Regions from separate parts of the Streptomyces sp. Root1310 genome, predicted to be linked through region 1. Evidence: predicted binding sites of a transcription regulator. Region 1 holds the regulator's gene; the other holds the start of a gene.

Region 1 (15,451 bases):
GCCGGTGTTCTCCGGCCAGCCCAGGGCCCGGCACACGCCCGTCTTCCAGTCCTGGCCGCGCGGTACCCGGGGCCAGGCCTCGATGCCGACGGCGGACGGCTTCACGGCCTCCCAGATGTCGATGTACGGGTGGCCGACGACGAGGGCGTGCTCGCTCGTGACCGCCTGCGCGATGCGCCACTCCTTGGTGCCGGGGACGAGGTGGTCCACGAGGACGCCCAGCTTCGCGTCGGGGCCCGGCGCGAACTCGGCGACGATCGCCGGCAGGTCGTCCACGCCCTCCAGGTACTCCACGACCACGCCCTCGACGCGCAGATCGTCGCCCCACACCTTCTCGACCAGCTCGGCGTCGTGCCGGCCCTCGACGTAGATGCGGCCGGCGCGGGCGACCCGCGCGCGTGCCCCGGGGACGGCGACCGAACCGGAGGCGGTACGGGTGGGACGTACCGGACCGCCGGACGGGGGCCGTACGAGGGTCACGACCCTGCCCTCCAGCAGGAAGCCGCGCGGCTCCAGCGGGAACACCCGGTGCTTGCCGAAGCGGTCCTCCAGGGTCACCGTGCCCGCCTCGCAGCGGATCACCGCCCCGCAGAACCCGGTGCCGGGCTCCTCCACCACCAGCCCGGCCTCCGCCGGGACCTCGGGGACGGGCTTCGGCCGCTTCCAGGGAGGGGTCAGGTCGGCGGAGTACTGGCGCATTCGGATGACGATAGGAGAAGCCCCGGGCCGAGGGGCACACGATCAGCGCGACACGCCGAAACGGGCCGCCAGCGCGTCGCGTTGCGCCCGTACGAACGCCGCGTCCACCACCGCCCCGTGACCGGGCACGTACAGCGCGTCCTCGCCGCCGAGTTCCAGGAGGCGGTCGAGGGCGGCGGGCCAGTGTGAGGGTACGGCGTCGGGGCCGGCCTGGGGCGCGCCGGACTCCTCGACCAGGTCGCCGCAGAACACCGTCTCGGGGCTGCCGGGGACCAGGACCGCCAGGTCGTGGGCGGTGTGCCCGGGGCCGACGTTCGCCAGCAGCACCTGCCGGCCGCCGCCCAGGTCGAGGGTCCACTCACCGGAGACGAGGTGCCGGGGCCGGACGAGCGTGTCCGCGGCCTCCGTCGCCGCCGTCTCGTCGAGGCCGTTGCGCACCGCGTCCGCCCGCAGCTCCTCGGCGGGCACGGTGTCCACCCCCACCGCCCCGAAGACCTCCGCGCCCGCGAACGCCGCAGCCCCGAACGCATGGTCGAAATGGGGGTGGGTGAGCGCGAGATGGGTCACACGGGAGCCGGTGAGTTCCTCGGCCCACGCCCGCAGCCGCGCCCCCTCGGCCAGGCTCGAACCCGCGTCGATCATCAGTACCGCGCCCGCCCCGACGACCAGCCCCGCCGTGCAGTCCCAGCCCGGCAGCCGTACCCGTCCGACCCCGGCCGCGACCCGCTCCCACCCCAGCTCTTCCCAAGTCACCGTCATACCGCGACGCTAGCCCTACGACGCTGCGCCGGGGGCCGACCTTGCCCCGGGTGTACCCCACAGCCGTACACTGGGCCGGGGAACGCTGGCACTCGGATGTGAAGAGTGCCAGACGGGGCCCCCAGGGGACTGGGGACGACTGCTGGAGGTGTGTGCGCGATGCTGAGTGAACGCAGGCTCCAGGTGCTGCGCGCCATCGTCCAGGACTACGTCGGCACCGAGGAACCCGTGGGGTCGAAGGCGCTCACCGAGCGGCACAGCCTCGGCGTGTCCCCGGCGACGGTCCGTAACGACATGGCCGCCCTGGAGGACGAGGGGTACATCGCCCAGCCGCACACCAGTGCGGGGCGGATCCCCACGGACAAGGGCTACCGGCTGTTCGTCGACAAGCTGGCCGGCGTCAAGCCGATGACCGGTCCCGAGCGGCGGGCCATCCAGAACTTCCTCGACGGCGCGGTCGACCTCGACGACGTGGTGGCCCGGACCGTACGGCTGCTCGCGCAGCTCACCCGGCAGGTCGCCGTGGTGCAGTACCCGTCGCTGACCCGCTCGACCGTGCGGCACGTGGAGCTTCTCTCGCTCGCCCCCGCACGTCTGATGCTCGTGCTGATCACGGACACCGGTCGGGTCGAGCAGCGGATGGTGGACTGCCCGGCGCCCTTCGGGGAGGCCTCTCTGGCGGATCTACGCGCGCGGCTCAACAGCCGGGTCGCGGGCCGGCGGTTCGCGGATGTGCCGCATCTGGTGGAGGATCTGCCGGACGCGTTCGAGACCGAGGACCGCGGCACGGTCACGACGGTGCTCTCCACCCTGCTGGAGACGCTCGTCGAGGAGAACGAGGAGCGGCTGATGATCGGCGGAACCGCCAATCTCACCCGTTTCGGACATGACTTTCCCCTCACCATCCGCCCCGTCCTGGAGGCACTGGAGGAGCAGGTCGTGCTCCTCAAGCTCCTTGGCGAGGCGGGGGATTCGGGCATGACCGTACGCATCGGTCACGAGAACGCCTATGAGGGACTCAACTCCACTTCGGTGGTGTCGGTCGGCTACGGTTCGGGCGGCGAGGCAGTCGCCAAGCTGGGCGTGGTCGGACCGACCCGCATGGATTACCCGGGAACGATGGGAGCGGTACGAGCGGTGGCACGGTACGTCGGACAGATCCTGGCGGAGTCGTAGGTGGCCACGGACTACTACGCCGTTCTCGGCGTGCGCCGCGATGCGTCGCAGGAAGAGATCAAGAAGGCCTTCCGGCGGCTCGCTCGCGAGCTGCACCCGGACGTCAACCCGGACCCGAAGACCCAGGAGCGGTTCAAGGAGATCAACGCCGCCTACGAGGTGTTGTCGGATCCGCAGAAGAAGCAGGTCTACGACCTCGGCGGCGACCCGCTGTCGCAGTCGGGCGGCGGAGGCGCGGGCGGCTTCGGCGCCGGCGGCTTCGGGAACTTCTCGGACATCATGGACGCGTTCTTCGGTACCGCGTCGCAGCGCGGTCCGCGCTCGCGCACCCGGCGTGGCCAGGACGCGATGATCCGGCTGGAGATCGACCTCGAGGAGGCGGCCTTCGGCACCACCAAGGACCTCCAGGTCGACACGGCGATCGTCTGCACGACGTGCAGTGGCGAGGGCGCGGCCCCCGGCACCAGCGCCCAGACGTGTGACATGTGCCGCGGCCGCGGCGAGGTGTCCCAGGTGACGCGGTCCTTCCTCGGACAGGTCATGACCTCGCGGCCGTGCCCGCAGTGCCAGGGCTTCGGCACCGTGGTGCCGACGCCGTGCCCGGAGTGCGCGGGCGACGGGCGCGTGCGCTCGCGCCGGACCCTGACGGTGAAGATCCCGGCCGGTGTCGACAACGGCACCCGGATCCAGCTCGCGGGCGAGGGCGAGGTCGGCCCCGGCGGCGGCCCCGCCGGCGACCTGTACGTGGAGATCCACGAGCTGCCGCACGCGCAGTTCCAGCGCCGCGGCGACGATCTGCACTGCACGGTGACCCTGCCGATGACGGCGGCGGCCCTCGGCACCAAGGTGCCGCTGGAGACGCTCGACGGGCTGGAGGAGGTCGACATCCGGCCCGGTACCCAGTCCGGCCAGTCGATCCCGCTGCACGGCCGGGGTGTCACGCATCTGCGGGGCGGCGGCCGTGGCGACCTCATCGTGCACGTCGAGGTGCAGACGCCGAGCAAGCTCGACCCGGAGCAGGAGCGGGTGCTGCGGGAGCTGGCCAAGCTGCGCGGCGAGGAGCGGCCCACCGGCCAGTTCCAGCCCGGGCAGCAGGGGCTGTTCTCCCGGCTGAAGGACGCCTTCAACGGGCGGTGACGGTGGGTGCGCGGGGGCTTTTCCGCCCCCGCCGCCCTTCCCTTTCCCGTCCCCGGGGGCTGCGACCCCGGACCCCCGCCTTCGGCCCTGAACGGGCCCGGTCCGCGATCGCCGGACGGCTGGATCTGCCGGCACGTGACGGCATGTGCCGAGGGGAAGGGTCGATTCGGACTTGTTCGGAGGACGTGACAACATGCCGTCATGTCCTCCGCACTGACCGATCTCTTCCCGTATCCGATCGTGCAGGCCCCCATGGCGGGCGGTGTCTCCCTCCCGCGGCTCGCGGCCGCCGTGTGCGAGGCCGGCGGCCTCGGATTCCTGGCCGCCGGGTACAAGACGGCCGACGGCGTGTACCAGGAGATCAAGCAGCTGCGGAGCCTCACCACCCGTCCCTTCGGCGTGAACCTCTTCATGCCGCAGCCCGAGTACGCGGAGACGGGTGCCGTCGAGGTCTACGCCCACCAGCTGGCCGGTGAGGCCGCCTGGTACGAGACCGAGCTGGGCGACCCGGAGAGCGGCCGCGACGACGGCTACGACGCCAAGCTCGCGGTGCTGCTGGACAACCCGGTGGCGGTGGTCTCGTTCCACTTCGGCGTCCCGAGCGCCGAGGTGCTGGACTCCCTGCGGCGCGCGGGAACCTTCACCCTGGTCACGGCGACCACCGCCGCGGAGGCCCGCGCGGTGGAGCGGGCCGGTGCGGACGCGGTGATCGTGCAGGGTGTGGAGGCCGGCGGCCACCAGGGCACCCACAAGGACAACCCGGAGAACGACCGCTCCGGCATCGGGCTGCTCGCGCTGATCGCGCAGGTCCGCGAGTCGGTGAACCTGCCGATCGTCGCCGCGGGCGGGCTCATGCGCGGCAGCCAGATCGCCGCGGCCCTCGCGGCCGGTGCGAACGCGGCCCAGCTGGGGACCGCGTTCCTCGTCACGCCCGAGTCCGGCGCGCACGCCGTGCACAAGCAGGCGCTGACCAACCCCCTCTTCGTACGCACCGAGCTGACCCGCGCCTTCTCCGGCCGCCCGGCCCGCGGCCTGGTCAACCGCTTCCTGCGCGAGCACGGCCCGTACGCACCCGCCGCCTACCCGGAGGTCCACCACCTCACCTCGCCGCTGCGCAAGGCGGCCGCCAAGGCGGGCGACGCGCAGGGCATGGCGCTGTGGGCGGGACAGGGCCACCGGCTGGCCCGCGAGCTGCCCGCCGGGCAGCTGGTGGAGGTCCTGGTGTCCGAGATCGCCGAGGCGCGGACAGCGTTGTCGGACTTCCAGGCCCGTGAGGGCGGTGCCTCGTGACGGCGCCCGTCTTCGTCGTCGGCGAACTCCCGGCCTCCCGGTCCGAGTTCGTACTGGAGGGTCCCGAGGGGCGGCACGCCGTCTCCGTGAAGCGGCTGCGGACCGGTGAGGAGGTCGTCCTCACCGACGGCGCCGGGCGCTGGGCGCCGGGCGAGGTCGTCGCCGCCGAGGGCAAGGACCGGCTCGTGGTGAGCCTGGGGGAGGTCGTCGAGGAGCCCGCCGAGGCGCCCCGGATCACCGTCGTCCAGGCGCTGCCGAAGGGCGACCGGGGCGAGCTGGCCGTCGAGACGATGACCGAGACCGGCGTCGACGCGATCGTGCCGTGGGCGGCCGCGCGCTGCATCACCCAGTGGAAGGGCGAGCGCGGCGCGAAGGCCCTCGCCAAGTGGCGGGCCACCGCCCGCGAGGCCGGCAAGCAGTCCCGTCGGGTCCGCTTCCCCGAGGTCGCCGACGTGTCGACGTCCCGGCAGGTGGCGGAGGTGCTCGCCCGCGCCGACTTCGCCGCCGTCCTGCACGAGGACCGTGACTACGGCAGCGAGCCCCTGGCGACCGCCGCACTGCCCGCCACGGGCGAGATCGTGCTCGTCGTGGGCCCCGAAGGGGGCGTCTCGCCGGACGAGTTGGCGCTCTTCGCGGAGGCGGGCGCGAAGGCTTACCGGCTCGGGCGGAGCGTCCTGCGCACCTCGACCGCCGGCACGGCGGCCGCGTCCCTGATCCTCGGCAGGACCGGTCGCTGGTCCTGACCCCGCCCGTCCTCCGGGAGGACATTGTGGAATTCGTCCAGGTAAGGCTGCTGGTCACCGACTTCGCCGCCTGCTACCGCTTCTACGCCGACGTCCTCGGCCTGAAGCCGCAGTCGGGGGCGGAGCGGGGGCCGTACGAGAAGTTCTCGCCCGCCACCGGCTCGGCGGGGATAGCCATCCAGGACCGGAAGATGATGGCGGAGGTGCTGGGCGAGCTGGGCGGCACGGCGAACGGTCACCGCTCCCTGGTGGCCCTGCGCGTCGACGACCTGGACGCCCTGTGCGAGCGGATCACCGCCCGCGGCGCCGTCCTGATCCACGGCCCCGCCCCGATGTCCGACCGGATGCGCGTGGCCCACCTCAAGGACCCGGAGGGCAATCTGGTGGAGCTTCAGGAGTGGCTGCTGCTGCGCGGCTGAGTGCCACCGCGGTGAACAGCTCCCACCCGTCCAACTCGCCGTCCAGGGGCAGCAGTTCCCGCTTGACCGCCTCGTCGACGAAGGCGCGCACCACACCGGGTTCGTTGAGGTTGAGGTGATGGTGCCGGTCGCCCACCCCGCCGCTGTGCCCGTAGGCGACGCTGCCCACGTAACGCCCTTCACCGTCCCGGAAGACGAGGTGGGTGCGCACGCCGTCCCGGTGGAGGGTGAGGACCTCCTGACACGGCTCTCCGTCCCCGTGCCGGTGGCGGACCGTCCATACGTAGGCGGTCGTGTCGTCCACGACGAGGGTTCTCCGGCGGCGCTGATCGCTCATGCGTCCACGGTAGGAGCCGCGCGGAACGTGACCGCATACGGGCTACCGCACCGACCGCCCGAGTGGCACGCTGCCGTCCATGGGGGCGTTGAGGCGCATTTGGCTTCTCCCGGCGGTGGCCGTGGTGGCGGTGGGCGCCGTGGCGTGCGAGCCGGGCGGGCTGAGCAGCATGTCCGTGGCGTACACCACCGACGAGGCCGCGACGGCCGAGATCCAGCGGCGGGACGTGGACGTGCGCTGGCTGACCTGCACGGCTCGGTACGAGGACCAGGAGAAGGCGGGGACCGTCGCCTCCGTGGACTGTCGGGGGAAGACCGCCGACGGGCGGGACATCACGGTCGAGGGGCAGGTCGCGCGGGCGGTCGACGGGGCCTGTGTGCGCGGGGATCTCACCGCCGTCGTCGGGAAGAAGCAGCTGTTCCGGGTGAGCGGGCTCGGCGACTGCGAGTCCGCGACACCGTCACCCGTCGCGCCGTCCGGTTCCGACCGGCCCGGCGGGCGGCCGACGGTCACCGTGACCGTCACGGTCACCGAGACCGTGAGCGGAGGCGGAGGCGGAGGCGGGGGCGGGGGCGGCGGAAGGAAGTGATCGAAACCCCTGACCTGCGATCCCACCGGTGCATACAGTGATTCGGTGACACAGCCCTCGACGCCTGCCGCATACCTCCGACACCCCCATCTGCACGGCGAGTCGGTGGCCTTCGCCGCCGAGGACGACGTGTGGCTGGCCCCCCTCGACGGCGGCCGCGCCTGGCGGGTCAGCGCCGACAACGTGCCGGTCACCCTGCCGCGGATCTCGCCCGACGGCACCACCGTGGCCTGGACCTCGACCCGCGACGGCGCCCCCGAGGTGCACATCGCCCCCGTCGACGGCGGCCCGTCGACCCGGCTGACGTACTGGGGGAGCTGGCAGACCCGGGTGCGGGGCTGGACCCCGGACGGCCGGGTCCTCGCCGTCAGCAGCCACGACCAGGCGACCCTGCGCCGCAGCTGGGCCCGCGCCGTCCCGGTCGACGGCGGACCGGCGACGACCCTGCCGTACGGGCCGGTCGGCACGGTCGCGTACGGCCCGCACACCGTCGTGGTGTCCGCGTCGATGGGGCGCGAGGCCGCCCACTGGAAGCGCTACCGGGGCGGCACGGCGGGCAGGTTGTGGATCGACCGGGAGGGCGACGGGGAGTTCGTCCGGCTGCACGAGGAGCTGGACGGCAACATCGAGTACCCGGTCTGGGCCGGGGAGCGCCTCGCGTTCCTGTCGGACCATGAAGGCACGGGGGCCCTGTACTCCTCCCTCGCCGACGGATCGGACCTGCGGCGGCACACCCCGCTCGGGGGCTTCTACGCCCGGCACGCCGCCGGTGACGGCACCCGGGTCGTGTACATGTCCGCGGGCGAGCTGTGGCTGCTCGACGACCTCGACGGGGCCGAACCGCGCCGGCTCGAGATCCGTCTCGGCGGGCAGCGCACCGACCGCCGCCCGTATCCCGTGGCCGCCTCCCGCTGGCTGGGCGGGGCCGCGCCCGACCACACCGCGCGGGGCAGCGCCGTGGAGGTGCGCGGCGCCGTCCACTGGGTGACCCACCGCTCAGGACCCGCCCGTGCGCTCGCCGCCGAACCCGGCGTCCGGGCCCGGCTGCCCCGCACCTTCCGCACGGAGGGCGAGGAGTGGGTCGTGTGGGTGACGGACGCCGAGGGCGAGGACGCGCTGGAGTTCGCCCCGGCCACCGGGGCGGCGCCCGGTGCCACTCCGCGCCGGCTCGCCGCCGGACGGCTCGGGCGGGTCCTGGAGCTCGCCATGGCGCCCGACGGCAGCCGGGCCGCCGTCGCCGCGCACGACGGACGGCTGCTGCTCGTCGAGCGGGAGACCGGGGAGGTCCGCGAGGTCGACAGCAGCCCCGACGGCGAGGTGTCCGACCTGGTCTTCTCGCCCGACTCGGCCTGGCTCGCCTGGTCGCACCCCGGGCCGCGCCCGCTCAGCCAGCTCAGGCTCGCCAACGTCACCGACCTGTCGGTCACCGAGGCGACCCCCCTGCGCTTCCGGGACTACGCGCCCGCCTTCACCCTCGACGGCAAGCACCTCGCGTTCCTCTCCGCGCGCGCCTTCGACCCGGTCTACGACGAGCACGTCTTCGACCTCTCCTTCGTGGCCGGGGCCCGCCCGCACCTCATCACGCTCGCGGCGACGACCCCGTCCCCCTTCGGCCCGCAGCGGCACGGCAGGCCCTTCGAGGCCCCCGACGAGGACGAGACACCCGACAGCGAGGGCACCCCGACCACCCGTATCGACCTCGAAGGCCTCGCCGACCGGATAGTCCCCTTCCCCGTCGAGGCCGGCCGGTACTCCGGGCTCGCCGCGGCGAAGGACGGCGTGCTGTGGCTGCGGCACCCCGTGCGCGGCGTCCTCGGCGCCTCCCGCGCCACCCCGGACGACCCCGACCCGCACACCGAGCTGGAGCGCTACGACCTCGCCCAGCAGCGCATCGAGCACCTCGCCGCCGACGCCGACGGCTTCGAGGTCAGCGGCGACGGCAAGCGGCTGCTGCTGTGGACCGACGGCAAGCTCAAGGTCGTCCCGAGCGACCGGCGCGCCTCCGGGGACGAGGACAGCGACAGCAACATCACCGTCGACCTCGGCCGGATCCGCCGCACCGTCGACCCGGCCGCCGAGTGGCGGCAGATGTACGACGAGACCGGCCGGATCATGCGGGACAACTTCTGGCGCCCCGACCTGGGCGGCGTCGACTGGGACGGTGTCCTGGACCGCTACCGGCCCGTGCTGGAACGGGTCGCCACCCACGACGACCTCGTCGACCTGCTGTGGGAGGTGCACGGCGAACTCGGCACCTCGCACGCCTACGTCACGCCGCGCGGCGGCCACGGCGGCGGTGCCCGGCAGGGCCTGCTGGGCGCCGACATCTCCCGTCACGAGGACGGCAGCTGGCGCATCGACCGGGTCCTGCCCTCGGAGACCTCCGACCCCGACGCGCGCTCCCCGCTCGCCGCGCCCGGTGTCGCGGTGCGGGCCGGTGACGCCGTCGTCGCCGTCGGCGGACAGCCGGTGGACCCGGTCGCCGGGCCCGGACCGCTGCTCGTCGGCACCGCGGGCAAGGTCGTCGAGCTGACGATCTCGCCGTCCGGCGGGGGCGAGCCGAGGCATGCCGTCGTCGTCCCCGTCGCGGACGAGGAGGCGCTGCGCTACCACGCGTGGGTCTCGGACCGGCGGGCGTACGTGCACGAGGCCTCCGGCGGGCGGCTGGGGTATCTGCACGTGCCCGACATGCAGGCGCCCGGGTGGGCCCAGATCCACCGCGACCTGCGGGTGGAGGTGGCGCGGGAGGGGCTGATCGTGGACGTCCGGGAGAACCGGGGCGGGCACACCTCGCAGCTGGTCGTCGAGAAGCTCGCCCGGCGCATCGTCGGCTGGGACCTGCCGCGAGGGATGCGGGCGTCCAGCTATCCGGAGGACGCGCCCCGGGGGCCCGTCGTCGCCGTCGCCAACGAGTTCTCCGGGTCCGACGGGGACATCGTCAACGCGGCGATCAAGGCGCTCGGGATCGGTCCGGTGGTGGGCACGCGCACCTGGGGCGGGACGATCGGGATCGACAGCCGGTACCGGTTGGTCGACGGGACGCTCGTCACCCAGCCCAAGTACGCGTTCTGGCTGGAGGGGTACGAGTGGGGCGTGGAGAACCACGGCGTCGACCCGGACGTCGAGGTGGTCTGTGCTCCTCAGGACTACGCGGCCGGGCGGGACGTCCAGCTGGACGAGGCGGTCTCGCTGGCGCTGGCCGCTCTGCGGGAAACCCCCGCGAAGACGCCGCCGCTGCTGCCCGGGTCATAGCCCACCCGGCGTCCTGCTGACCGACTCCGGGGGGTGCCGCCGCCGGGCCCCCGCCCCGGCCCGAACGGCCTCGCCCTCAAGTGCCGGACGGGCTGGAACGACGCGCCCCCCGCTACCATGCCCCCGTACTGATCAACCGTCTGAGGAGGAACCCGCATGGCAGGGGAACCGCAGGACGACTGTCTGTTCTGCAAGATCGTCGCGGGGAACATCCCGGCGACGATCGTGCGGGAGACCGAGACGACCATCGCCTTCCGGGACATCAACCCGCAGGCGCCCACCCACGTCCTGGTGATCCCGAAGGCGCACTACCGGGACGCCGCCGCGCTGGCCGCCGGCGCGCCGGAGCTCGCCGCCGACGTGCTGCGCGAGACGCAGGCGGTCGCGGACGAGGACAAGCTGGAGAGCTACCGCGTCGTCTTCAACACCGGTGCCGGCGCCGGTCAGACGGTCTGGCACGCCCACGCGCACGTCGTCGGCGGCCGGGGCCTGCACTGGCCTCCCGGATAGGCCGCCGTGTCCGTACGTGAACTGGTGGTGCTCGGCACCGCCAGCCAGGTCCCCACCCGGCATCGCAACCACAACGGCTACCTGCTGCGCTGGGACGGCGAGGGTGTCCTCTTCGATCCGGGCGAGGGCACCCAGCGGCAGATGCTGCGGGCCGGGGTCGCCGCGCACGACCTCAACCGGATCTGCGTCACGCACTTCCACGGCGACCACTCCCTCGGTCTCGCCGGCGTCATCCAGCGCATCAACCTGGACCAGGTCCCGCACCCGGTCACCGCGCACTATCCGCGCTCCGGGCAGCGCTTCTTCGACCGGCTGCGCTACTCCACCGCCTACCGCGAGACCGTCGGCATCACCGAGGCCCCGGTGGACGCGGACGGCGTGCTGGACACCACCGCGTCCTACCGTCTGGAAGCCGCCCGGCTCTCCCACCCCGTCGAGTCCTACGGCTACCGGGTGGTCGAGCCCGACGGCCGCCGTATGCTGCCCGAGCGGCTGGCCGCGCACGGCATCAAGGGACCGGACGTGGGCCGGATCCAGCGGGAGGGCGCGATCGGCGGGGTGTCGCTGGACGAGGTCAGCGAGGTGCGGACCGGACAGCGGTTCGCGTTCATCATGGACACCCGGCTGTGCGAGGGCGTGCATACGCTCGCCGACGGCGCCGACCTGCTCGTCATCGAGTCGACCTTCCTCGACGAGGACGAGCGACTCGCCGTCGACCACGGTCATCTGACCGCCGGTCAGGCCGCCCGGGTGGCCCGTGACGCCGGGGTGCGGCATCTCGTCCTCACCCACTTCAGCCAGCGCTACGCGGAGCCCGAGGAATTCGAGCGGCAGGCGCGGGCGGCCGGGTTCGAGGGCGAGCTGACCGTGGCGCACGACCTGCTGCGAGTGCCGGTTCCGAAACGGCGGTAAAACGGTCGTACGATTCTTTGATGCCCCTCCCCAAAGCTGAACTGCACCTGCACATCGAAGGAACCCTGGAGCCCGAGCTCGCTTTCGAGCTGGCCGCCCGCAACGGGGTCGCACTGCCGTACGCCGACACGGACGAGCTCCGCAAGGCGTATCAGTTCGAGGACCTCCAGTCCTTCCTGAACCTGTACTACGAGCTCATGGCGGTCCTGCGCACCGAGCGCGACTTCGAGGACCTCGCGAACGCCTACCTCGCGCGGGCCGCCGCGCAGGGCGTGCGGCACGCGGAGATCTTCTTCGACCCGCAGGCCCACCTCGCCCGCGGGGTGGGCATGGCCACGGTCGTGGACGGGCTGTGGCGCGCGCTGGGCGGCAGTGAGGCCGAGCACGGCATCTCGACCCGGCTGATCCTGTGCTTCCTGCGCGACGAGTCCGCCGAGTCGGCGCTGGAGACCCTGGAGGCGGCGCGGCCGCACCTCGACCGGATCACCGGGGTGGGCCTGGACTCCGCCGAGGTCGGGCATCCGCCGGTGAAGTTCCGCGAGGTGTACGAGGCGGCGGCCGCTCTCGGACTGCGGCGCGTCGCGCACGCCGGTGAGGAGGGGCCGCCGGAGTACATCACCGAGGCCCTGGACGTGCTCGGCGTGGAGCGGGTCGACCACGGGCTCCGGTGCATGGAGGACCCGGCCCTCGTCGAGCGGCTGGTGCGGGGGCGGATCCCGCTGACGCTGTGCCCGCTGTCGAACGTGCGGCTGCGCACCGTCGACGTCCTCGCCGACCACCCGCTGCCCGCCATGCTCGACGCCGGGCTGCTGTGCACGGTCAACTCCGACGACCCGGCCTACTTCGGCGGGTACGCCGGCGACAACTTCGACGCCGTGGGCGCCGCCCTGGGCCTGGGCGAGGAGCGGCTGCGCGAACTGGCCCGCAACTCCTTCGTCGCCTCCTTCCTGGAGGACGACGAGGAGCGGCGGGCGCGGTATCTCGCGGAGGTAGACGCCTACACGTTCTAGCGTCCGTCTAGAACGGATCCCGCCGGGGCGGGAACGACGCGAGACCGACCGCCGCCTGCCGCTCACCGCGGCCGGCTGGTACGTCCACCCGGCGGGCCAGGACGGCGTGCGCCGGGCAGCGGGCGACGTCAGGCTCTGGGCGGCCTCAGCCACCGGACCCCGGCGCGGCGCCCGCCGGCCGGGGTCCGGCCGTGCCGTACGCGTCGCGGACCGGTACCGCCGAGCCCTCCACCGGGAACTCCACCACCTGAGGCTCCGGAGCGCCGCCCCGCCGCCGCACCGCGCCCGCGACCCGCGGGCCGCCCGTGCGCAGGGCGACGGCGGTCATCGGCACCGCGACGACGAGCAGCCCGGCCCCCAGCAGCAGGCCCATCACCGGGAACCCGGCCCACGCCGACAGCACGCTCCCGGTCAGCGGTCCGGCCGCCGTCCCCAGCGAGCCCGCCGAGCCGACGAGCACCGCCCAGCGGCCGCGCGGGTCGAGCGAGGCGGCCAGTCCGATCAGGTACGACAGCACGATCGGGTAGAGCGTGTTCCAGGCGATCTCGCCGGCCGCGAAGCTCACCGGCCCGGTCGCGGAGGCGCTGGCGACGACACAGCCGGCGATCAGGACGGTCCCGGCGCCGATGGGCACCGCCCGCCCGAGCCGCGTCCCGAGCGCGCCCGCGCCCAGCACACCCGTGAGCCCGGCCCCCAGCGCCACCGCGAAGACGACACCGACGCCGGCCTCGGTGAGGTGCGCCTGGGTCAGGCCGATGCGTCCGCTGACGCCCCAGAGCGAGTTCTGGACCAGCGACCAGCAGGGCATGGCGGCGGCCAGGACGAGTCCGGCCCGCAGCCGGGGCAGCCCCGGCCGGTCCTCGCGGCGGGTCCGGACGGGGGCCGTCCGGCCGGGCAGACGCCCTGTCAGCGGCCAGACGGCGAGCGCGGTGAGGGCGATCGCGGCCAGTGGCTGACCGTGCCCCGCGCCCAGGTGCGGCACCGTCAGATAGACGGCGCCCGCGAGCGCGGAGACCCCGAGCAGGCCCGCCGTGGAGACGCGGTGCGGGTCGGGATGGGCGGCGATCCGGGTGGCGGCGACCGTGGTGACCGTGCCGGAGCCGAAGCCGCCGAGGACCGCGCCCGCGATGACGGCGCTCACCTCACCGGCGAGGGCGGCACCGCCGTAGCCGAGCACGGCGAGGGTCAGTCCGAGCCGGGCGAGGGTCCGGGCCCCGATCCGCTCCACGCGGGAGGCGAGCAGGAACCCGGCGGCGGCCGAGCCGAGCAGCAGCGCACTGCCGACGGCTCCGGCCTCGGTGGCGGACAGCGGCAGCCCGGTGTCCAGTCGGCCGACCACGGTCGGCAGCAGATAGGGGGCGAGGTACCCGGCCGTGAACAGGGCGACGACAGGCCAGGGCAGGGTGGTGCGAGGGGCGAACACGGGCGTTCCAGGGCATGCGAAAGGGACGGCTCGGAAGGGGCCGGAGGAGGGGTGGGGCGCCGACCGTCGACGGACAGGAACGCGCGGGCAATTTGTATCAAGCACGCGGTGGGAGATGAAGGGCAGGGTGGGTGATGTGGATCACCATGCGTTTGGGGCGGCGAGGACCGGGTAACAGCGGTCGCTAACGCCAGTCGGGGGCGCCGCCGGAACCCGGTGCCGTGGCCTCGATCTTCGCCCTGATCTCCCGCATCACCGCGACGATCCGCTCCTCGTGCTCCGGCGTCAGCCGGGCCACCGGCACCGAGCAGCTGACCGCGTCCTGCGCGGGGGTGTCGTAGCGCAGCGCGAACCCGAACCCGACGATGCCGAGGACGCCCTCCTCGCGGTCCACGGAGTACCCGCGCGCCCGCACCCCGGCGAGGTCGTCGAGCAGTGCCCGGCGGCTCGTGCGGGTGTGCGGGGTGAACGCCTCGTACGGCCCCTCGGGCAGCTCGCCGTCAGGCCGCTGGGCGAGCAGCGCCTTGCCGAGCGCGCCGACGTGCGCCGGGAGCCGCCGCCCGACCCGGCTGATCGTGCGCAGGTACTCGTGCGACTCGCGCGTCGCCAGATACGCCACGCCCCGGCCGTCCAGCCGGCCCAGGTGGATGGTCTCGCCCAGCGCCTCGGACGCCTCGTCGAGATAGGGCCGCACCAGTCGCACGCGCGGGTCGGAGTCGAGATAGCTGGTACCGGTCAGCAGGGCGTGGATGCCGATGCCGTAGAGGGAGCCGGTCACGTCCGTGCGGACCCAGCCCCGGCTGATCAGGGTCTGGAGCAGCGCGTACATCGAGCTGCGCGGTACCCCCAGTTCGTCCGCCAGCTCCTGGAGCCGCGCCGGCCGGTCGCCGCGCGCCGCGAGCAGTTCCAGCAGCTCGACCGTGCGCGCCGCGGACTTCACCTCGCGGACGCCGCCTGTCTCCGACATGTGCCGATCGTAAGGGTGTGCGGGTCGGGGAGCGCACACCCATTGACGGTCGGTGTTCGCGTATCTAATCTCCATCTTCATACGTAGATGACGTCCACATAGGGAGATGACGAGGGTGAGCCCCGACAGGGAAACGGTCCGACGCCTGCGGGACGGCATGGCACAGGGGGTGCTGTCGTTCCCGCTCACGAGCTTCCACGACGACGGCTCCCTCGACCCCAACGGCTT
Region 2 (15,451 bases), on a different contig from region 1:
CGTTGACGATCTGGCGGGCGCGGATCTCGTACTCCCCGCCGCCCTCGACGTCCTGCACCCGCGCGCCGACGACCCGTTCGCCCTCGCGGAGGAAAGCCGTCACCCGAGCGCGGTTGGCCGCCTTGGCCCCGTAGGCCACTGACGTGCGCACGAGGGTGGCGACGAAGCGGGCGTCGTCCATCTGGGCGTCGTAGTACTGCAACGCGCCGACCAGCGCGTCCTTCCTCAAGGCCGGGGCCACCCGCAGGGCATGACCGCGGGTCAGGTGACGGTGCATCGGCAGGCCCCGACCGTGCCCGCGGGCCATGGACATCGCGTCGTAGAGCGCGACACCCGAACCGGCGTACAGCCGTTCCCAGCCCTTGTGCTGGAGCGGGTACAGGAAGGGAACGGGCTTCACGAGATGCGGAGCGAGTCGCTCCAACAGCAGCCCGCGCTCCTTCAGCGCCTCCCGTACGAGCGCGAAGTCGAGCATCTCCAGATAACGCAGACCACCGTGGATCAGCTTGCTCGACCGGCTCGACGTGCCCGACGCCCAGTCGCGCGCCTCGACGAGCCCGGTGGACAGACCACGTGTCACGGCGTCCAGGGCGGTGCCCGCGCCGACCACACCGGCTCCCACCACCAGCACGTCCAGCTCCCGCTCGGCCATGGCTGCCAGTGACTCTGCTCGCTGCGCCGGCCCCAGTGTCGCTGTCCTCACCACTGCCTCCCGCTGTAGGTCGCGCCGGCCGCGCCCTCAGGGCGAGATCCGGTTCGTATCCCTCATGCCCAAATTCTGACCTTGATGCCCGGCTTCAGCCACCACTCGCCCCCAGCCTGTGGATAACTCTCACGGAACCCGAACCGGCCTTCCGGAGAACACGGCGGCAGCCGCGGCGGGCGACAGGGCTTGTCACCGCCGGTCGGCGCACCGCCCGAGCAGGCCGGTCGACACAACCGGCCAACACAGTCGATCAATCCCGCATAACGGTCATATTTACTCCTAGTCTGACATTGCGCTCGTCCACTCTGTCCACCGGGCTTGCGCACCTGTCCCACCTCGGTTACTGGGAAGGACGGCATACGCCATGCCCGCAGATCTCGCCGTCATCGGACTCGGCCCGTTCGGCCTGCCCCTGGCCCAGGCCGCCGTGGCCGCCGGAATCCCCACCATCGGCTACCGCACCGGCCCCGAGGCCGGCTCCCTCAGCCCCGCCGAACTGCGCCGGATGCTCTCGGGAGGCTTCCGGCCCGCCACCAACCCCGCCGAGCTCGGCCGGGTACGCACCGCCGTCATCTGCGCCCCCACCCCGCGCGACGCGGACGGCGGACTCGACCTGAGCCAGCTGGAGACGGCCGCCCGCACCCTCGCCGGGCATCTGCGCCCGCACACCACCGTGATCCTCGAGTCGCCCGTGTATCCCGGGGCCACGGAGGACTTCCTGCGGCCGCTGCTGGAGGAGACCTCCGGCCTGCGCGCCGGACGCGACTTCCACCTCGCCTACTCCCCCAGCCGGGTCGACCCCGGCAGCCGCGTCTTCAACCCGGCCAACACCCCGAAGGTCATCGGCGGCCTCACCCCCGCCTGCACCGAGTCCGCCGCCGCCTTCTACGGCCGTCTCACCGACAAGGTGGTACGCGCGCGCGGCCTGCGCGAGGCCGAGACCGTGCAGCTCCTGGAGACCAACTTCCGCCACGTCAACATCGCCCTCGTCAACGAGATGGCCGTCCTGTGCCACGACCTGGGCGTCGACCTGTGGGACGTCGTCCGCTGCGCGGAGACCAAGCCCTTCGGCTTCGAGACCTTCCGCCCCGGCCCCGGCGTCGGCGGCCACTCCGTCCCCCTGGACCGGACCGGCCACTCCGGCAGCCCGCTGCGCATGGTCGAACTGGCCCAGCAGGTCAACAGCCGCATGCCCCGCTACGTCGTCCAGCGCGCCGCCGCCCTCCTCAACGAGCACGGCAAGTCGGCGCGGGGCGCGCGCGTGCTGCTGCTCGGCGTCACCTACAAGCCGGACCTCGCCGACCAGCAGAACACCCCCGCGCGCGAGATCGCGATCCGCCTGATGGAGCTCGGCGCCGCCGTCAGCTACAACGACCCGCACGTCCCGTCCTGGAGCGTCCTGGACCGCCCGGTGCCCCGCGCCGACTCCCTCTACGAGGCCGCCGCCGACGCCGACCTGACGATCCTCCTGCAGCAGCACCGGACGTACGACCTCCAGGGCCTGTCGGTGAAGGCACAGCTGCTGCTGGACACCCGGGGAGCCACCCCTACGGGGGCGGCGCACCGGTTGTGAGCCCGGGGCGCACACCGCCACCCCGGGCTCCGGGGGCTGGTGGCGTGCGCCACGGCCCGCCGCCTACGTACGGAACAGGCGGAGCCCACCGCAGCGGGTAACCGCGGCAGGCTCCAGGATGGATCACGGAGTGTCCGCCCTCATGAGTGTTGGGGGCGGACACTCACCATCCGCAAAGACGCGAGATCCACCTCCTCCGGCACTGCACCGTCCGAAGACGGAGTCGGTCCCGGCGGGTGGGCTTGCGGTGACGTCCCACGGGCGCCCCCTTCCACGACGCCGCCGTGACCGCCGCACGCCCCGGCCCGTCCGGGCATGCGAAAGGGGCCGGCCATCTCACCCGAGTGAGTTGACCGGCCCCTGCCGACGTCCTACGGAAAAGCGTCTATCGCCGGTGCACCGAGTCCGCGACCGTCACCTCGACGCGCTGGAACTCCTTCAGCTCGCTGTAGCCGGTGGTGGCCATGGCGCGGCGCAGGGCGCCGAAGAGGTTCATCGAGCCGTCGGGCGTGTGCGAGGGGCCCGTGAGGACCTCCTCGATGGTGCCGACCGTGCCGAGGTCGACCTTCTGCCCGCGCGGCAGCTCCTCGTTGACCGCCTCCATGCCCCAGTGGTGGCCACGGCCCGGCGCGTCGGTCGCGCGCGCGAGCGGCGAGCCCATCATCACCGAGTCGGCGCCGCAGGCGATCGCCTTGGCCAGGTCGCCGGACCAGCCGACGCCGCCGTCCGCGATCACGTGCACGTAGCGGCCGCCGGACTCGTCCATGTAGTCGCGGCGGGCAGCCGCCACGTCAGCGACCGCCGTCGCCATCGGGACCTGGATGCCCAGCACGTTGCGCGTGGTGTGCGCCGCGCCGCCGCCGAAGCCGACCAGGACGCCCGCCGCGCCGGTGCGCATCAGGTGCAGGGCCGCCGTGTAGGTGGCGCAGCCGCCGACGATCACCGGCACGTCGAGCTCGTAGATGAACTGCTTCAGGTTCAGCGGCTCGTGCGAGCCGGACACGTGCTCCGCCGAGACGGTCGTGCCGCGGATGACGAAGATGTCCACGCCCGCGTCCACGACGGCCTTGGAGAACTGGGCCGTGCGCTGCGGGGAGAGCGCGGCCGCGGTGACCACGCCCGAGTCGCGCACCTCCTTGATGCGCTGCCCGATCAGCTCCTCCTTGATGGGAGCCGCGTAGATCTCCTGGAGGCGGCGGGTCGCGGTCTGCGCGTCCAGCTCGACGATCTCGTCGAGCAGCGGCTGCGGGTCCTCGTGCCGGGTCCACAGGCCCTCGAGGTTGAGGACGCCGAGGCCGCCCAGCTCGCCGATGCGGATGGCGGTGGCCGGGGAGACGACCGAGTCCATGGGGGCGGCCAGGAAGGGCAGCTCGAACCGGTAGGCGTCGATCTGCCAGGCGATCGAGACCTCCTTCGGGTCCCGCGTACGGCGGCTGGGGACGACGGCGATGTCGTCGAAGGCGTACGCCCGGCGGCCGCGCTTGCCGCGCCCGATCTCGATCTCAGTCACGTGTGTGGCCTTTCCCTGATGCGTTGCAGCGTCTTCCAGTATCGCCGACGGGTACGACAAGGGCGGCCCCGGAGTCTCCGGGACCGCCCTCGGTACGCCTTGCGCACGCTTCACGCGCGCGTGGGGGTCACTTGCGGCTGTAGTTCGGCGCCTCGACCGTCATCTGGATGTCGTGCGGGTGGCTCTCCTTCAGGCCCGCGGACGTGATCCGGACGAAGCGGCCGTTGTCCTGGAGCTCCGGCACCGTCCGGCCGCCGACGTAGAACATCGACTGACGCAGACCGCCGACCAGCTGGTGGACGACGGAGGACAGCGGGCCTCGGTAGGGCACCTGGCCCTCGATGCCCTCGGGGATCAGCTGCTCGTCGGAGGCGACACCCTCCTGGAAGTAGCGGTCCTTGGAGAACGACTTGCGCTCGCCACGGGTCTGCATGGCGCCCAGGGAGCCCATGCCGCGGTACGACTTGAACTGCTTGCCGTTGATGAAGAGCAGCTCGCCCGGCGACTCCTCGCAGCCAGCGAGCAGCGAACCCAGCATCACCGTGTCGGCGCCCGCGACCAGGGCCTTGGCGATGTCGCCGGAGTACTGCAGACCGCCGTCGCCGATGACCGGAACACCGGCCTCCTTGGCGGCGAGCGCGGCCTCGTAGATCGCGGTGACCTGCGGGACACCGATGCCGGCGACCACGCGGGTCGTACAGATGGAGCCCGGACCGACGCCGACCTTGATGGCGTCGGCGCCCGCGTCCACCAGGGACTTGGCGCCGTCACGGGTGGCGATGTTGCCGCCGATGACGTCCACCCGCGTGTGGTTCGACTTGATCTTGGCGATCATGTCGCCGACGAGCCGCGAGTGGCCGTGGGCGGTGTCCACGACGATGAAGTCGACACCGCGCTCGATCAGGGCCTGGGCCCGCTCGAAGGAGTCACCCGCGACGCCGACGGCCGCGCCGACCAGCAGACGGCCCTCGGCGTCCTTCGCGGCGTGCGGGTACTTCTCCGCCTTGACGAAGTCCTTGACCGTGATGAGTCCCTTGAGGACACCCTCGTCGTCGACCAGCGGAAGCTTCTCGATCTTGTGCTTGCGCAGCAGCTCCATGGCCTCGACACCGGAGATGCCGACCTTGCCGGTGACCAGCGGCATCGGCGTCATGACCTCGTGCACGCGGCGCGTGCGGTCGGTCTCGAAGGCGATGTCGCGGTTGGTGACGATGCCGAGCAGCCGCTTGTTGCCGTCGGTGACCGGGACGCCGCTGATGCGGAACTTGCCGCACAGCGCGTCGGCCTCGGCGAGCGTGGCCTCCGGGTGGATGGTGATCGGGTCGGTCACCATGCCGGACTCGGAGCGCTTCACGAGGTCGACCTGGTTGGCCTGGTCCTCGATGGACAGATTTCGGTGCAGAACACCGACGCCGCCCTGACGGGCCATCGCGATCGCCATGCGCGATTCGGTGACCTTGTCCATGGCGGCGGAGAGCAGCGGGATGTTCACCCGCACGTTCTTGGAGACGTACGAGGCGGTGTCGATCTCGTCGGGAGCCATGTCCGACGGGCCCGGCAGCAGCAGCACGTCGTCGTAGGTGAGCCCGAGGGTCGCGAATTTTCCGGGCACTCCGTCGACGTTGGCAGTCATGACACCTTCCCCAAATGGCCTTGATCGGTGCGGATGTCCATGCTAACGGGAAGCGCACCTCCCGAATTCCACGGCCGAGTGTGACTCCGGGCTTCGTATGTTCGTACGGAAACGGTCGGCGCCCTGTTCATCGACGCCTGTTCCGAAGGGGCTGCTACGGACTGCTACTGCTCGGCGAGCGCCCGCAGTCTGCTCAGTGCCCGGTGCTGGGCCACGCGGACCGCCCCGGGTGACATTCCCAACATCTGGCCGGTCTCCTCGGCGGTGAGGCCCACGGCGATGCGCAGCAGGAGCAGCTCGCGCTGGTTCTCCGGCAGGTTGGCCATGAGCTTCTTGGCCCACTCGGCGTCGCTGCTGAGCAGGGCGCGCTCCTCGGGGCCGAGTGAGTCGTCCGGCCGCTCGGGCATCTCGTCGGAGGGGACCGCCGTGGAGCCCGGGTGGCGCATCGCGGCGCGCTGGAGGTCGGCGACCTTGTGCGCGGCGATGGCGAAGACGAAGGCCTCGAAGGGCCTGCCGGTGTCCCGGTAGCGGGGCAGTGCGAGGAGAACCGCGACACAGACCTCTTGCGCGAGGTCCTCCACGAAGTGGCGCGCGTCGCCGGGCAGCCGGGACAGCCGGGTGCGGCAGTAGCGCAGCGCCAAGGGGTGGACATGGGCCAGCAGGTCGTGAGTGGCCTGCTCATCGCCGTCCACGGCGCGATGGACGAGCGATCCGATCGTCCCCACGGCAGTGACCGCCTCGTCATCGCGCATCGGTCCATGGTGCACTGCGGCCGGACCGGCCGCGGCACCGTGCCCGTCGTTGTGCACCGAAGCGTTATGAGCAGGTGCGCCGGAACTCATCCCCTGCGCCCTCCCCTCCCGCTCGACCGACTCGTCCCCGAGGAACTCCACACCTCAAGGATGCGGCATCCGCGGCGAAACGAGCAGCGGTCACCCGGCGGGAGCCTGTGCCGCCCCCGTCCGCCGTGCGGTGGGAGGGGTCCTCGTGCGACCTCCGCACCGCGTCTGAGCAGGGAGGTTCACCCATGACCCCGCTCTCCTCACTGAATGACGGATGTCACCCGAACCCGGTCGGATCTGCCGGACGGCCGGGGCCGACCCGCCTCGAACCGACCCGGGACCCGCCCCGCTCCGGACCGCTCGCCCGTACCCGCACACGACGGGACAGACAGGCGGGCGGCGGGGACGGGAGGGCGGGGACGGGGCCTAACGGACCAGTCCCCACCGGAAGCCGAGCGCCACCGCGTGCGCACGGTCCGAGGCGCCGAGCTTCTTGAAGAGCCGGCGGGCGTGCGTCTTGACGGTGTCCTCGGAGAGGAACAGCTCACGGCCGATCTCCGCGTTGGAGCGGCCGTGGCTCATGCCCTCGAGGACCTGGATCTCACGCGCGGTGAGCGTGGGCGCGGCGCCCATCTCGGCCGAGCGCAGCCGGCGCGGGGCGAGCCGCCAGGTCGGGTCGGCGAGCGCCTGCGTGACGGTCGCCCGCAGTTCCGCGCGGGAGGCGTCCTTGTGCAGATAGCCGCGGGCGCCGGCGGCCACCGCGAGGGCGACGCCGTCGAGGTCCTCCGCGACGGTCAGCATGATGATGCGTGCTCCGGGGTCGGCGGACAGAAGCCGCCGCACCGTCTCGACGCCGCCCAGTCCGGGCATGCGTACGTCCATCAGAATCAGGTCCGAGCGGTCGGCACCCCAGCGGCGGAGGACTTCCTCGCCGTTGGCCGCCGTCGTCACGCGCTCGACGCCGGGCACGGTCGCGACCGCGCGGCGGAGCGCCTCTCGGGCAAGCGGGGAGTCGTCGCAGACGAGGACGGAAGTCATGGCCGCCCTCCGCAGCTGATGCGCGTCACCTTGTGCCTCCAGGCTGTTACGAATCGTCACCTGTGCGGTCGACCGTCTCGGACGCCTGCCCGAGCGTTTGTGTTTTCAACCGCCACCGCACTCTCAACGACGGTCACTCGAAAGAGTTACGGGGCTGCATGCATTCTTCGGCACTCTACGTGAGGGGGCGGATACGGAGGAGGCAACCACACGGACCCTCAAGCTTTCATCACAAGCGATGCCCCATTCGGCCCTATTTCTTCCCTTTTACTGGTGTCTGAGGCTAGATTCGCAATGAGTCATATTTTCATCTCCTTAGATCGTAGTTGTACGGTCGTGGGCACCGTATCCGCTCTGAACGGCTACAAGGGGTCACGCAATGGCAGATTTCTCCCGCCTTCCCGGACCGAACGCGGACCTGTGGGACTGGCAGCTCCTGGCTGCCTGCCGCGGGGTGGACAGTTCGCTCTTCTTCCATCCGGAGGGTGAGCGCGGGGCGGCTCGGAGCGCTCGAGAGAACTCGGCCAAGGAGGTCTGCATGAGGTGCCCGGTCCGCGCGCAGTGTGCGGCGCACGCGCTGGCGGTACGCGAGCCGTACGGCGTGTGGGGCGGGTTGACCGAGGACGAGCGCGAGGAGCTGATGGGCCGGGCGCGCAATCGCCTGGTGTCGGCGTCGTCGGGCGCGAGAGACGATTCCTCGAACACATGAAGGAACGTTTCTGCAAAGCGCTGTGAGGAAGCGGTACCGAAAACGGCGGGCACACGTGTGTGCCCGCCGTTTTCGCTGCCGTGCGCGTCGGTTCCGGCTGCCGTGCATGTCTGTTCCGACCGCCGTGCCCGCCGTTCTCGGCTGCTGTCAGCCGAGGCGCGCCGCCGCCCGCCCCAGCTGTTCCAGCGTGGCCGACACCGCCGGCACCTGGGCCAGATCGGGCAGCGTGAGCGCGACGATCTCCCGCCGCACCGCTGGTTCCAGGGTCACCGCGCGGGCACCACGCGGGCGGACGGACTCGATCGCGAGCTGGGGCAGCACGGCGACGCCGAGGCCGGCGCCCACCAGGCCCACCACCGCCGGATAGTCGTCGGTCGCGAAGTCGATGCGGGGCGTGAATCCGGCGCTCTCGCACACCTGGACCAACTGGCCGCGGCAGCGCGGACAGCCGGCGATCCACGGCTCGGCGGCGAGGTCGCCGATGGCGACGGACCCCGAGGGCCCCGTGCGCGCCAGGCGGTGCCGTTCGGGGACGAGGGCGACCAGCCGGTCCGTCAGCAGCGGCCGTACGACCAGGTCGTCCCATTCGCCTTCGCCGGCCTGCTCGGCGCCGCCGCTGCCCGTCGCGCGTTCGTAGCGGAAGGCGAGAGCGATGTCGCAGTCGCCCTCGCGGAGCAGCTCGACGGAGTTCGGCGGCTCGGCCTCCTCCAGGGAGACCCGGGTGCCGGGGTGGGCCGCGCGCAGGGCGGCGAGGGCGGTGGGAACGAGGGTGGAACTGCCGCTGGGGAAGGACACCAGACGGACCCGGCCGGCGCGCAGCCCCGCGATGGCGGCGACCTCCTCCTCGGCGGCGGTGAGTCCGGACAGGATGCCGGCCGCGTGCCGGACGAGGGCCTCGCCCGCCTGGGTCAGACGCATCTCGCGACCGCTGCGGATCAGCAGGGGTGTGCCGACGGACGCCTCCAGCGCCTTCATCTGCTGGCTGACGGCCGGCTGGGTGCAGCCCAGTTCGCGCCCGGCCGCCGAGAAGGAGCCGGTGGCGGCCACGGCACGCAGGACGCGGAGATGACGGGCCTCGATCATTCGCCGAGCATAAGCGAGCCTTGGACAACCGCGCGAATAATGCGTCGACACTTTGACCACCGGCCTCGTACCGTGCCGCTATGAGGCTTCTGTCTGTCAATCTGGGCCGCGCGAAGGCCGTGCCGTACACCGACCAGCCGCAGGGCCTGACCGGGATCGACAAGCGGCCGGTCGAGGGGCCCGTGCGGGTCGCGGCGCCCGGCCCCAAAGGGGTCGGGGCGAGCGGAGTGGCCGGGGACACCGTGTGCCATCTGCGCCACCACGGCGGCGACGACCAGGCGGTGTACGCCGTCGCCCGCGAGGACCTCGACGACTGGGAGAGCGAACTGGGGCGCACGCTGGCCAACGGCGCGTTCGGCGAGAACCTCACGACCACGGGTCTCGACGTCTCCGGCGCGCGGATCGGCGAGCGCTGGCAGATCGGCTCCGAGGTCGTGCTGGAGGTGACGTCCGGGCGGATACCGTGCCGCACCTTCCAGGGCCACCTGGGCGAGGAGCGGTGGGTCAGGAGGTTCACCGAGAAAGCGGCCACCGGCGCGTATCTGCGGGTCGTCGTGCCGGGTGAGATCCGCGCGGGGGACGAGGTGCGGATCGTCCACCTGCCGGAGCACGAGGTGACGGCCCGGATGGAGTTCCAGGCGGGCACCACGCACCGGGAGCTGCTGCCCCGGCTACTCGCGGCGGGCGAGGCGCTGCACCCGGAGGCGCTGGCGGCGGCCCGTAAGTACGTGGAGAAATACGGAGACGGGTCCGGGAACGAGTCCGGGAACGAGTCCGGAAACGGGTCCGGGGGCAGGTAAGGGGCGGGCAGAGAGCAGGTCGGGGGCCAAGTGCGGTGACGGGTAAGGGGGCTGAGTTCGCGTCAGTCCGGCCCGTGCCAGGTGCCCGGGGAGCGGGTGGGGCGCGAGGCGGCGTACGCGGTCTCACGCACGAGCCCTTCACCTTCGGGAGGCCACGTGCAGAGAACGGACGTCCGTACTCCAGGTCACTAATCTTCTGCCATGACAACGGCTCTGATTACGGGTTCGACCGCGGGCATCGGTGCCGCGTTCGCGCGCAGACTGGCGGCGGACGGGCATGATCTCGTCCTCGTCGCACGGGACATCAAGCGGCTGCGTGAGCAGGCGACCGAGTTGCACGACCGGCACGGCATCGAGGCCGAGGTGCTGACGGCCGACCTAGCCACCGACGGGGGCATCGAGGCGGTGGCCACCCGGCTCGGCGACCGCAAGAACCCCGTCGATCTGCTGATCAACAACGCCGGCTTCGGCAACAAGGGCCGCTATCTCGATGTGTCCATGGCCGACGAGCTGAAGATGCTCAAGGTGCACTGCGAGGCGGTGCTGCGGCTGACGTCCGCGGCGACGGCGGCGATGCGCGAGCGCGGGCGCGGAGGTGTCGTCAACGTGGCCTCGGTGGCGGCCTTCGTGCCGCGCGGGACGTACGGGGCGTCCAAGGCCTGGGTCGTGCAGTTCACCCAGGGAGCGGCGAAGGACCTGGCGGGCAGCGGGGTGCGGCTGATGGCGCTGTGCCCGGGGTTCGTGCGCACGGAGTTCCACGAGCGGGCCGGGATGGGCACGGACAACATCCCGGGCTGGATGTGGCTGGACGCGGACAAGCTGGTCGCGGCGGCGCTGCACGACCTGGCGCGCGGGAAGTCGCTGTCGATCCCCGACCCGCGCTACAAGGCGTTGATGGGCCTGGTGAAGGTGACGCCCCGCTCGCTGCTGGGCGGGATCAGTTCGAGGACGGGCCGGAAGTACGGGCCGCAGTAGCGGGCCCGGCGGTGGGCGGGTGGCGTCGGCGCTCCGGTGGGAAAATGGGCGTGACAGGGACCGGACCCAGGGGGGCCGGAGGCGGCGTCATGACGTTCGTACAGCTCATCGACTGCAAGACCAGCCGGTTCGAAGAGATGGACCGGCTGATGGACACCTGGGTCGAACAGACCAGGGGCAAGCGGACCGCGTCGCACGCGGTGGTCGGCAAGGACCGCTCGGACGCCTCGCACTTCATCGAGATCGTGGAGTTCCCCTCCTACGAGGAAGCGATGCGGAACTCGAACCTTCCGGAGACCGACAAGGTCTTCCGGGAGCTGGTGGCGCTGTGCGACGAGATGCCCACCTTCACGGATCTGGATGTCGTACGGGACGAGCAGCTGTACGCGGGTACGGCACGGCGGTTCTTCGAGGCGATCGGCGCGCGGGGCGAACTGCCGCCGCTGGACGGCCTGATCGCCGAGGACTATCACGACCACGATCCCGCCAACGAGCAGGACACCATGGGGATGGACGCGATGCGCCGGGAGGTCGAGATGTGGCGGGGCGGATTCGACTTCGCCTTCTCCCTCGAGGACCAGATCGAGCAGGGGGACCGCGTGTGCAACCGGTGGACCTGGAGCGGCACCCACAAGGGCGACTTCATGGGGATCCCGGCCACCGGGAAGCAGGTCGGCATGACCGGCACGACCGTCTTCCGGTGCCGGGAGGACGGGAAGATCGTCGAGGCCTGGTGGCAGTACGACCGGCTGGGGCTGATGGAGCAGCTGGGGGCGCTGGACGCGCTGGAGCGGTAGACGACGCAGAGGCCCGGCACCCCTTGTTCTCGGGGTGCCGGGCCTCGGCCGTGCCTGCGACCTGGGTCAGTGTCCGTCGACCCGGGTCGGTGTACCGACGCGCTGCGTCAGTGGGAGTGACCGTGCGAGTGGCCCGCGGCGGCCGGCTCTTCCTCTTCCTTCTTCTCGACGACCAGGGTCTCGGTCGTCAGGAGGAGGGAGGCGATGGAGGCGGCGTTCTCCAGGGCGGAGCGGGTGACCTTGACCGGGTCGATGACGCCGGCCTTGACCAGGTCTCCGTACTCGCCGGTCGCGGCGTTGAAGCCCTGGCCCTTGTCGAGCTCGGCGACCTTGGAGGTGATGACGTAGCCCTCGAGGCCCGCGTTCTCGGCGATCCAGCGCAGCGGCTCGACGACGGCGCGGCGAACGACGGCGACACCGGTCGCCTCGTCGCCGGTCTTGCCAAGGCCGCCCTCGAGCACCTTGGCGGCGTGGACGAGCGCGGAGCCACCGCCGGAGACGATGCCCTCCTCGACCGCGGCGCGGGTCGCGGAGATGGCGTCCTCGAGACGGTGCTTCTTCTCCTTCAGCTCCACCTCGGTGGCGGCGCCGACCTTGATCACGCACACGCCGCCGGCCAGCTTCGCGAGGCGCTCCTGGAGCTTCTCGCGGTCCCAGTCGGAGTCCGTGTTCTCGATCTCGGCCTTGATCTGGCCGACGCGGCCCTGGACCTCGGCGGAGTCGCCGGCACCGTCGACGACCGTGGTGTCGTCCTTGGTGACGGTGACGCGGCGGGCGGAGCCGAGCACGTCGACGCCGACCTGGTCGAGCTTGAGGCCGACCTCTTCGGAGATGACGGTGGCGCCGGTGAGGACCGCGAGGTCCTGCAGCATCGCCTTGCGACGGTCACCGAAGCCGGGGGCCTTCACGGCGACCGCGTTGAAGGTGCCGCGGATCTTGTTCACGACCAGGGTCGACAGGGCCTCGCCCTCGAGGTCCTCGGCGATGATCAGCAGCGGGCGGGAGGAGTTGGTCTGGATGACCTTCTCCAGCAGCGGCAGCAGGTCGGCGATGGAGGAGATCTTGCCCTGGTTGATGAGGATGTAGGGGTCCTCGAGGACGGCCTCCATGCGCTCCTGGTCCGTCACGAAGTACGGCGACAGGTAGCCCTTGTCGAAGGCCATGCCCTCGGTGAAGTCCAGCTCCAGACCGAAGGTGTTGGATTCCTCGACGGTGATGACGCCGTCCTTGCCGACCTTGTCCATCGCCTCGGCGATGAGCTCGCCGACCTGCTGGTCCTGGGCGGACAGCGCGGCGACGGCGGCGATGTCGGACTTCTCGTCGATCGGGCGCGCGGTGGCCAGCAGATCGTCGGAGATGGCCTTGACGGCGGCGTCGATGCCCTTCTTCAGGGCGGCCGGGGAGGCACCCGCGGCGACGTTCTTCAGACCCTCGCGTACCAGCGCCTGGGCGAGCACGGTGGCGGTGGTCGTACCGTCACCCGCGATGTCGTTGGTCTTGGTCGCCACCTCCTTCACCAGCTGGGCACCGAGGTTCTCGTACGGGTCGTCGAGCTCGACCTCGCGGGCGATCGTGACACCGTCGTTGGTGATGGTGGGGGCGCCGAACTTCTTGTCGATGACGACGTTGCGGCCCTTGGGGCCGATCGTCACCTTGACCGTGTCGGCAAGCTTGTTGACGCCGCGCTCGAGGGCGCGACGGGCGTCCTCGTCGAACTTCAGGATCTTCGCCATGGGAGCGGTTCAGCCCTCTCGGAAAACGTGGGAGAAACGAACTGCGCCCCCAGCACCCGGCTTCACAAAGTCGCGGGGCCAGGAGCGCAGTTCACTGCAAAACTGGGTGAATTACTTCTCGATGATCGCGAGCACGTCGCGAGCCGAGAGGACGAGGTACTCCTCGCCGTTGTACTTCACCTCGGTGCCGCCGTACTTGCTGTACAGGACTACGTCGCCGACCTTGACGTCGAGCGGCAGGCGCTCGCCGTTCTCGAAGCGACCCGGGCCCACCGCGAGGACAGCGCCCTCCTGGGGCTTCTCCTTCGCGGTGTCCGGGATGACCAGGCCAGAGGCGGTGGTCTGCTCGGCGTCGAGCGGCTGGACCACAATGCGGTCCTCGAGCGGCTTGATGGCAACCTTGGAGCTGGTGGTCGTCACGATCCGACCTCCCCCTTCGGAGATCTCACGGGGCTAACTGTCTGAGGTGGCGACCAGGTGGATCCGTCGTCGCGGGTGCCGGACCTGCCCGTCGCGTGTTGGCACTCTCCTGGGGGGAGTGCCAGACCTGAGACTATGACCGCGATTAGCACTCGGTCAAGCGGAGTGCCAATGCGTGCGGCGCGTCGGCCGGATTTCAGTGGGCGTGAGTGGCCTTGTTCGCCCGGTGTCGGTGCGGACGTCACCAGGGGCTGCCGCCCCGGACCCACGCTTCGGCCCTGGACGGGCCTCGTCCTCGAACGCCCGACGGACCGACGGACCGACGGACCGACGGACCGACGGACCGACGGACCGACGGACCGACGGACCGATGGGCCGATGGGCCGACGGACCGATGGGCCGATGGGCCGACGGACCGATGGGCCGACGGGTGAGCCAGCCCCCACAAGGCGCCCTACAGATAGTCCTCCAAGCGGCCCACCGTCAGACCCTGTTCCTGTACCCGGCGCAGGAGTCGTGTCGTGCGTTCCCTCAGGCCCGGGCCCGTCGACTCGTCCGGGGCCACGGCGATGATGTCGCCCGGGCGGGGGCGGTGGGGGCCGTGCGGGTAGGTGAGGTCCGTGGGGCCCATCGAGGCGCGCCAGAGGACGATGGCCGCGATGCCGCAGTCGGCGGCGGCGCGTCGGGTGGTGGTGTCGTAGGTGCCGTAGGGCGGACGGAAGAGGCGTGGGCGCAGGCCGAAGCGGGCGCGGAGTTTGTCCTGCTGGCCGCAGATCTCGGCGCGCTGGCCGGCGTAGGGCAGGCCGCGCAGGGCCGGGTGGTCCAGGGTGTGGTTCTGGATGTTCGCGCCGACCGACCGCAGGCGCGCGAAGTGGGCGTAGCCCGGCCCCACCACGCTGTCCGTGAGGAACATGCTCACCGGGAGGCGCAGCTCGCGGACCATGTCGACGAAGCGGGGGTCGCGCTCGGCGCCGTCGTCGTAGGTGAGGAAGACGACCCTGTCGGTGGTCGGGACGTGGTCGACGACCGGCGGGAAGGCCGCTCCCGGACTGCCCGCCAGGGAGCGGGCGGGGTGGCGCGGCGCGGGGGCCAGCGGGGCCGTCAGACCCCAGTGGCGGTAAGCCTCCCGCCCGGTCGGGCCGTGCGGGCGGACCCGGGCGGCGGCCTTCTTGCCGAGCCGTTCGATCGGGTCGACGGACTGGGCGCAGCCCGCCAGCGCGGCCAGTGCCGAGAGGGTCGTCAGGATCAGCAGTACGGCCGGCAGCCCCCGCGTCCTCACAGGTAGTCCTCCAGCCGTGCCACCGCGTATCCCTTCGCCGTGACCTTGTTCAGGAACCGGCGGACCATGTCGGGCATCGTGCCCTTCCAGTCGCCGCGGCCGCGGAAGTGGCTCAGGACGATGTCGCCGGGATGGAGGTCCTGGTCCCACTCGCGGTACTCCCAGTGGTCGACGAACACCTCCTCGGCCCAGAGCGGGGCGTAGCGCACGCCGCAGGCCTTCGCCGCGCGCAGGGTGTCCTGGTCGTAGTTGCCGAAAGGCGGCCGGAAGAGGGTGGGGCGCTTGCCGTAGCGCTCCTCGATCACGTTCTGCATGCCGCAGATCTCGCGCTTCTGGCGGGCGTAGGAGAGGGCGGGCAGGTAGGGGTGGTGCAGCGTGTGGTTGTTCAGCCCCACACCCCGGTCCTGCATCCG

Evidence for each region. The regulator HrcA, encoded in region 1, represses chaperone genes, less so after heat shock. The targets are predictions, from matches to a motif close to TTNGCACTCNGNNNNNCNGAGTGCNAA.
Region 2: the regulator HrcA is predicted to act here: its motif matches at 13,905-13,931, upstream of groES (co-chaperone GroES).

Annotation. Positions count from the first base shown of each region.
Region 1 covers NZ_LMEQ01000001.1:991,789-1,007,239, reverse strand. The annotation lists gene ASD48_RS04550 (DUF3097 domain-containing protein) at 1-699, opposite strand, end outside; gene ASD48_RS04545 (MBL fold metallo-hydrolase) at 742-1,458, opposite strand; gene hrcA (heat-inducible transcriptional repressor HrcA) at 1,618-2,634, shown strand; gene dnaJ (molecular chaperone DnaJ) at 2,635-3,771, shown strand; gene ASD48_RS04530 (nitronate monooxygenase) at 3,973-5,061, shown strand; gene ASD48_RS04525 (16S rRNA (uracil(1498)-N(3))-methyltransferase) at 5,058-5,804, shown strand; gene ASD48_RS04520 (VOC family protein) at 5,831-6,223, shown strand; gene ASD48_RS04515 (hypothetical protein) at 6,165-6,560, opposite strand; gene ASD48_RS04510 (hypothetical protein) at 6,640-7,149, shown strand; gene ASD48_RS04505 (S41 family peptidase) at 7,195-10,401, shown strand; gene ASD48_RS04500 (histidine triad nucleotide-binding protein) at 10,558-10,911, shown strand; gene ASD48_RS04495 (ribonuclease Z) at 10,918-11,823, shown strand; gene ASD48_RS04490 (adenosine deaminase) at 11,844-12,833, shown strand; gene ASD48_RS04485 (MFS transporter) at 12,979-14,256, opposite strand; gene ASD48_RS04480 (IclR family transcriptional regulator) at 14,441-15,223, opposite strand; gene ASD48_RS04475 (5-dehydro-4-deoxyglucarate dehydratase) at 15,330-15,451, shown strand, end outside.
Region 2 covers NZ_LMEQ01000012.1:306,334-321,784, reverse strand. The annotation lists gene ASD48_RS19690 (glycerol-3-phosphate dehydrogenase/oxidase) at 1-703, opposite strand, end outside; gene ASD48_RS19685 (nucleotide sugar dehydrogenase) at 1,071-2,279, shown strand; gene ASD48_RS19680 (GuaB3 family IMP dehydrogenase-related protein) at 2,665-3,789, opposite strand; gene guaB (IMP dehydrogenase) at 3,917-5,422, opposite strand; gene ASD48_RS19670 (sigma-70 family RNA polymerase sigma factor) at 5,587-6,174, opposite strand; gene ASD48_RS19665 (response regulator transcription factor) at 6,631-7,242, opposite strand; gene ASD48_RS19660 (WhiB family transcriptional regulator) at 7,622-7,951, shown strand; gene ASD48_RS19655 (LysR family transcriptional regulator) at 8,099-9,034, opposite strand; gene ASD48_RS19650 (MOSC domain-containing protein) at 9,115-9,834, shown strand; gene ASD48_RS19645 (SDR family oxidoreductase) at 10,036-10,809, shown strand; gene ASD48_RS19640 (ester cyclase) at 10,899-11,606, shown strand; gene groL (chaperonin GroEL) at 11,714-13,339, opposite strand; gene groES (co-chaperone GroES) at 13,451-13,759, opposite strand; gene ASD48_RS19625 (polysaccharide deacetylase family protein) at 14,214-15,038, opposite strand; gene ASD48_RS19620 (polysaccharide deacetylase family protein) at 15,035-15,451, opposite strand, start outside.